DNA from 3 places in the Streptomyces venezuelae genome. Region 2 is predicted to be linked to each of the others. Evidence: riboswitches for the same ligand, from Rfam matches in the RefSeq annotation. Region 2 holds a riboswitch; each other region holds the start of a gene.
What was found. A riboswitch is a leader RNA that binds a small molecule or an ion and turns the genes downstream of it on or off. The one in region 2 is predicted to bind S-adenosylmethionine.
Positions count from the first base shown of each region.

Region 1: linked by a shared signal. The riboswitch ahead of DEJ47_RS09815 (aminotransferase class V-fold PLP-dependent enzyme) and the one ahead of DEJ47_RS33575 (hypothetical protein) in region 2 are both predicted to bind S-adenosylmethionine.
Region 3: linked by a shared signal. The riboswitch ahead of thrC (threonine synthase) and the one ahead of DEJ47_RS33575 (hypothetical protein) in region 2 are both predicted to bind S-adenosylmethionine.

Region 1 is NZ_CP029193.1:2,115,106-2,117,363, reverse strand. It holds gene trpD (anthranilate phosphoribosyltransferase) at 1-901, shown strand, start outside; SAM riboswitch class IV at 1,011-1,128, shown strand; gene DEJ47_RS09815 (aminotransferase class V-fold PLP-dependent enzyme) at 1,318-2,258, shown strand, end outside.
Region 2 is NZ_CP029193.1:7,409,660-7,411,917, forward strand. It holds gene DEJ47_RS33570 (radical SAM protein) at 1-1,226, shown strand, start outside; SAM riboswitch class IV at 1,249-1,358, shown strand; gene DEJ47_RS33575 (hypothetical protein) at 1,403-1,696, shown strand; gene DEJ47_RS33580 (SDR family oxidoreductase) at 1,795-2,258, shown strand, end outside.
Region 3 is NZ_CP029193.1:3,721,922-3,724,179, reverse strand. It holds gene DEJ47_RS17130 (glucosyl-3-phosphoglycerate synthase) at 1-913, opposite strand, end outside; SAM riboswitch class I at 1,070-1,217, shown strand; gene thrC (threonine synthase) at 1,211-2,258, shown strand, end outside.

The DNA of each region.
Region 1 (2,258 bases), 5.3 Mb from region 2:
CGTGGTCGCCCTGCGCGCCAAGGGCGAGACCGTCGAGGAGATCTCCGGTCTGGTGCGCGCCATGTACGCGCACGCCAACGTCATCGACGTGCCGGGCCCGAGCGTCGACATCGTCGGCACCGGCGGCGACGGCGCCAAGACCGTCAACATCTCGACCATGTCCGCGATCGTCGTCGCGGGCACCGGCGCGAAGGTCGTCAAGCACGGCAACCGCGCCGCCTCCAGCGCGTCCGGCGCCTCCGACGTCCTGGAGAAGCTCGGCGTCAACCTGGACCTCACCCCCCAGCGGGTGGTCGAGGTCGCCGATGAGGCGGGCGTCACCTTCTGCTTCGCCGTGAAGTTCCATCCCGCGCTGCGCCACGCGGGCGGCGCCCGCAGCCAGCTCGGCATCCGCACCGTCTTCAACCTGCTCGGCCCGCTCACCAACCCGGCGAAGGTGCGCGCCCAGGCGGTCGGTGTCGCCGACCCGCGGATGGCGCCCATCGTGGCCGGGGTCTTCGCCGAGCGGGGCAACTCGTCCCTCGTCTTCCGCGGCGACGACGGGCTCGACGAACTGACGACGACCGCGACCTCGCGGATCTGGGTGGTGCGGGACGGGTCCGTGCGCGAGGAGGCGTTCGACCCGCGGGACGTCGGGATCGACCTGGTGCCCGTCGAGGCGCTGCGGGGCGCCGACGCCTCGTACAACGCGGAGGTGGCGCTGCGGCTGCTCGACGGGGAGACCGGGCCGGTGCGGGACGCCGTGCTGTTGAACTCGGCGGCGGCGCTGGTCGCCCTCGCGCCCACCGATCAGCCCCTGGTGGAACAGATCGGCGCCGGCATGGCGAAGGCGGCGCAGGCGATCGACTCGGGGGCCGCCAAGCGGGCCCTGGAGCGCTGGGTGTCCGCCAGCAACCGCTGAGGCACCCGCGGAGCATTCCCTCCTTCGGCGCAGCGATGTGACGCACGGCGCAGTCCGGAATCTGGACTGCGCCTTGCGCTCCGAAGATCGTGTGGCAGGATGCTGCACAGGTCATGAGTGACAGCGACTACGGCCCCGGCCCGCTGTCCGGCAACCCTCCGTCCGTGGCGGGGTGCCCCGGGTGAAGACCAGGTCGTACGCAGCAAGGCGTATGGCAAGCGCGGACCCCTGGACATCGTCGGATGTCACAGCCCTGGGGTCCTGGTCCTCAAGGGAGCAGTCTCGTGAGCAAGCGAATGTGCTAGGGCCTTCGGCCCCTTTCCGCGCACCCTTCTTCTCTTCATCACTGCGTTGCCGCATGCCTTCGGCGCGGCCGTCGTCGCAGTGAACTCACTTGCCTCTTACGGGAGTTCGCCATGTCTGTGTCCGCCGTTGCCGCCGACTCGTCCGTCTGTGCCCCGCTCGCCGTCCTCGGCCGGGACGTCACCGTTCCGCTGGTCACCGGCGGCGAGGTGACCTACGCGGCGCTCGACTACGCGGCGAGCGCGCCGGCGCTGCAGCGCGTGTGGGACGACGTTGCGGCGTACGCCCCGTACTACGGCAGTGTGCACCGCGGCGCCGGGTACCTCTCGCAGCTGTCGACCGACCTCTTCGAGAACTCCCGGAAGACCGTCGCCGAGTTCCTCGGCTGCCGCGAGGACGACCAGGTCGTCTTCACCCGCTCCACCACCGACTCCCTGAACCTCCTCGCCGCCGCGCTGCCCGCCGACTGCCAGGTCTTCGTCTTCGAGACCGAGCACCACGCCTCGCTGCTGCCGTGGCGGGACGCCCGCGTCACCTGCCTCAACGCGCCGCGCACCCCCGACGAGGCCGTACAGACCCTGGAGCGCGCCCTCGCCGACCGTGACCCCTACGGGCCCGCCCTCGTCTGCGTGACCGGCGCCTCGAACGTCACCGGCGAGCTGTGGCCGGTACGTGAGCTGGCCGCCGCCGCCCACGCGCACGGTGCCCGCATCGTCCTCGACGCCGCGCAGCTCGCGCCCCACCACCCCGTCTCCGTCGCCGAGTTGGACGTCGACTGGGTCGCGTTCTCCGGGCACAAGCTGTACGCGCCCTTCGGCTCCGGCGTCCTCGCGGGCCGCTCCGACTGGCTGCGCGCCGCAGAGCCCTACCTCGCGGGCGGCGGCGCCTCGCGGAAGGTGGCGCGACGCGCTGACGGCGGTGTGGACGTGGAGTGGCACGACAGCGCCGCCCGTCACGAGGCCGGTTCTCCGAACGTCATCGGCGTCTACTCCATCGCCTCCGCCTGCAAGGCGCTCACCGACGCGGGCTTCGACGAGCTCGTCGCCCGCGAGCA
Region 2 (2,258 bases):
GCGACAACGAGAACGGCGAGGTCAAGCCGAAGTCGTACTTCATCTTCTCCTTCGACCACGGCACGCTCCCCGAGCTCGGCGCCGCCGCCCTGCGCCGCCCGCCGGAGGAGATCGTCCTCACCGGCGGCCCGTACGAGCTGCGCCGCACCGTCGTCTCGGTGCGTGTCAACCCGTCCTCGCCCTACCGCGTCGCCGCCGACGACAACGGCGTGCTCGGCCTCTACCTGGACGGGGCGCGGATCTCCGACGTCGGCCTGCCCCCGATGCCGGACTACTACCGGCACACGCTGGAGAACGGCAAGTCGGTGATGGAGGTGGCGCCCACCATCCAGTGGGGCTACCTCATCTACCTGACCGTCTTCCGGGTCTGCCAGTACTTCGGCGCCAAGGAGGAGTGCCAGTACTGCGACATCAACCACAACTGGCGCCAGCAGAAGGCGGCGGGCCGCCCCTACACGGGCGTGAAGCCGATGGACGAGGTTCTCGAAGCCCTCGCCATCATCGACAAGTACGACACGAACAAGTCGTCCACCGCGTACACGCTCACCGGCGGCGCCATCACCACGCGGCTCCAGGGCAAGGACGAGGCCGACTTCTACGGGCAGTACGCGAAGGCCATCGAGGAGCGCTTCCCGGGCCGCTGGATCGGCAAGGTCGTCGCCCAGGCCCTGCCCAAGGAGGACGTGCAGCGCTTCCACGACTACGGAGTGCGGATCTACCACCCGAACTACGAGGTGTGGGACCCGTACCTGTTCGAGCGGTACTGCCCCGGCAAGGAGCGCTACGTCGGCCGTGACGAGTGGCACCGCCGCATCCTGGACTCCGCCGAGGTGTTCGGGCCGCGCAACGTGATCCCGAACTTCGTCGCGGGCGTCGAGATGGCCGAGCCGTTCGGCTTCAAGACGGTCGACGAGGCCATCGACTCCACGGTGGAGGGTCTGCAGTACTTCATGTCGCGCGGCATCACGCCCCGCTTCACCACCTGGTGCCCGGAGCCCACGACGCCGCTCGGCAAGGCGAACCCGCAGGGCGCGCCGCTGGAGTACCACGTGCGGCTCCTGGAGGCCTACCGCGCGACGATGGAGGCGAACGGCCTCACCTCGCCGCCCGGCTACGGCCCCGCGGGCCCCGGCAACGCGGTCTTCTCGGTCAGCTCCTTCATGGACAGCCTGCCCGCCGAGAAGGCCGCTCCGGAGGACGCGATTACTCCCGCGACGGCCGGCTAGGCGAGGTGTTACGGTCGGGGCGGGTCACGAGTTCCAGTGTCAAGCCCCGGCTCGCTGGACGGCACCCCGCTCCGTCGCGGGTGCCCCGGGTGACGACCCGCCCCGTGCGACGTGCACGGGGAACGGCGGATCACCGGGTCGGCGAAACCCGGGGTCCACGACTCCGGAGGCGCCCCATGACGCATTCCCCCGCGCACGACAACCGTGACACCTCAATCGACGTGCTCCTGTCCTCGTACGACGTCGCCGACGACGGCCGCATCGCTCTCCACGTGCTCGGCCCGACCCGTGGCGTTCCCGCGGTCCTGTGGACGCGCGACCCGCAGCACCTGCGCCGCGTGCTGCGCGACCACAAGGGCCTCGCCCAGTGGCAGCCCCACCGGAACGTGCTGAGGCTGCGGTGCGACACGGCGGGCACCACGCTGGTCGGCGTGGCCGCCGGGGCGGGCCACGAAGCCGCTCGCGGCTGACCAAGATCACCGGTTCGTAGGATGACGGCGGATCCGGGCGCGGGCGATCCCCGCGCCCGGACGGCGCGACAGTCAGCCACCCAGAGCCGGAGGTCCCCGTGCAGCACCACCCCGTCACCGTCGTCACCGGCGGAAGCCGCGGTATCGGCGCCGCTGTCAGCGCCCGTCTCGCCGAGGACGGCCACGACGTCGTGATCGGCTACCGGTCGAACGCGGGCGCCGCCGAGGAGGCCGCCGCGGCGGTCCGCGCGGCGGGCCGCCGCTGTGTCACCGTCGAGGTCGACACCGCCGACGAAACCGACGTCGACCGTCTCTTCGACGCCGCCGCCGGGCTCGGCCCGGTCACCGGGCTGGTCAACAACGCCGGGGTGAGCGGGCCTGTCGGGACCCTCGCCGACGCGGACGCCGAGGGCATGCGCCGGGCGCTCGAAGTGAACGTACTCGGTTATCTGCTCTGCGCCCGGCGGGCGGTACGGGACATGAAGGCCAACGGCGGCGGCGCCATCGTGAACGTCTCGTCCGCCGCCGCGACGCTCGGCGCTCCCGGCGAGTACGTCCACTA
Region 3 (2,258 bases), 3.7 Mb from region 2:
CATCCGCCATCGGCGGCCTCTCCTCCGTGTCCACCGGATGCGTCCTCGGCTCGAACCCGCCCTCGCCCCGGACGAACTGCGTGAGCTCGGGACGTACGAGATGACCGCGCGCCAGCCGCACCTGCGCCGTCCGGTAGATCGCCGCCGCCATCCGCCCGAGCGCCTGCCCGTCCTGGTGCCGGTGCCTGCGCACCCCCACGTCGACCTGCGCCAGCGCGTCCAGGCCCACGGTGTGCAGCGCGTCGACGAGCAGGCCCAGCTCCACGCCGTACCCGACGGGGAACGGCAGCCGCTCCAGGAGCGACCTGCGCGCCGCGTACTCGCCGCCCAGCGGCTGCACGAACCCCGCCAGCCGCGGCCAGTGCATGTTCAGGAGCGGCCGCGCCATCAGCTCCGTCACCCGGCCGCCCTGCCCGCCCGCCCCCGCGAGCGGCCGGTCGTACATCGCCTTCACGAACGCCACGTCCGGGTCGGTGAGCAGCGGGCCGACTATCCCCGAGACGAAGTCCGCCGAGAACTCCTTCAGGTCCGCGTCGACGAACGCCACGATGTCGCCGCTCGTCGCGAGCAGCGAGCGCCACAGCACCTCGCCCTTGCCCGCCACGGCCGGAAGGCGCGGCAGGATCGCGTCGCGGTGGACGACCTTGGCGCCCGCGGCGGCGGCGACCTCCGCCGTACGGTCCGTCGAGCCGGAGTCGACGACGAGCAGCTCGTCGACCAGCGGAACCCTCTCCATCAGCTCACGGCGGATCTCGGCGACGATCTCACCGACCGTCCCTTCCTCGTCGAGCGCGGGCAGCACGACGCTCACCGACGCGCCACCCGCCCGCTTGGCCGCGGCCAGCAGGTCCAGCGGGCGGTCGGCGACGGACCAGGAACGCCTGCTCAGCCAGTGCTCGACCTCTTCCAGCACGGTCGTGGTCCTCCCATATGTGATCCATCTCGCGGTTCGGACGACTATCTCAAGGGTCCGGGGCTTCGGTTACAGTCTTGAACAACGCCGGTGGCCATCGCATGTCGGGGTCACCACCGCGTTCGCCGACGACAATCGAAACTCACAATCGAATACCGCTCATCCAGAGGGGCAGAGGGATACGGCCCGTTGAAGCCCCGGCAACCACCCAGTCGGTCTCGCGCAGTCAAACGCAGCGAGGCTCCCGGCCGGCGAAGGTGCCAATTCCGTCTCGCGGCGAAATGCGTCGCGAGGAAGATGAGGAGAAAGGGCCTCGCCTCCATGGCTGTGCAGACTGTCGCCACCGAAAGCACCTCCGAGAGCACCTCCGGAAGCACCTCCGGAAGCGCCGCCTCTTCCGTGGACCTCGGGCCCGCGTCCGGCCTCTCCTGCCGTGAGTGCGGCACCACGTTCCCGCTCGGCCCGATCTTCGCCTGCGCCGAGTGTTTCGGCCCCCTCGAAGTCGCGTACGACCTGCCCCTCGGCGACCCGGAGGCCCTGCGCAAGCAGATCGAGGCAGGCCCCGCCAACATCTGGCGCTACGCCCCGCTCCTGCCCGTCCCCGCCGACGTGGCCGACAAGCCGAACCTGAACCCCGGCTGGACCAAGCTCGTCAAGGCCGACAACCTCGCGAAGGAACTCGGCGTCCAGCAGGGCAAATTGTTCGTCAAGGACGACTCCGGCAACCCCACCCACTCCTTCAAGGACCGCGTCGTCGCGCAGGCGCTCGAAGCGGCGCGCGCCTTCGGCTTCACCACGCTGTCCTGCTCCTCCACGGGCAACCTCGCGGGCGCGGTGGGCGCCGCGGCGGCCCGCGCCGGCTTCCGGTCCTGCGTGTTCATCCCGCACGACCTGGAGCAGGGCAAGGTCGTCATGGCCGCGGTCTACGGCGGCGAGCTCGTCGGCATCGAGGGCAACTACGACGACGTGAACCGCTTCTGCTCCGAGCTCATCGGCGACCCGCTGGGCGAGGGCTGGGGCTTCGTCAACGTCAACCTGCGGCCGTACTACGGCGAGGGCTCCAAGACCCTCGCGTACGAGATCTGCGAGCAGCTCGGCTGGGTCCTCCCCGACCAGCTCGTCGTCCCGATCGCGTCCGGCTCGCAGCTCACGAAGATCGACAAGGGGCTCAAGGAGCTCATCGCCCTCGGCCTCGTCGAGGACAAGCCCTACAAGATCTTCGGCGCGCAGGCGGAGGGGTGCTCGCCCGTGTCGGCGGCGTTCAAGGCGGGCCACGACGTGGTCCGTCCGCAGAAGCCGAACACGATCGCCAAGTCGCTTGCGATCGGCAATCCGGCCGACGGGC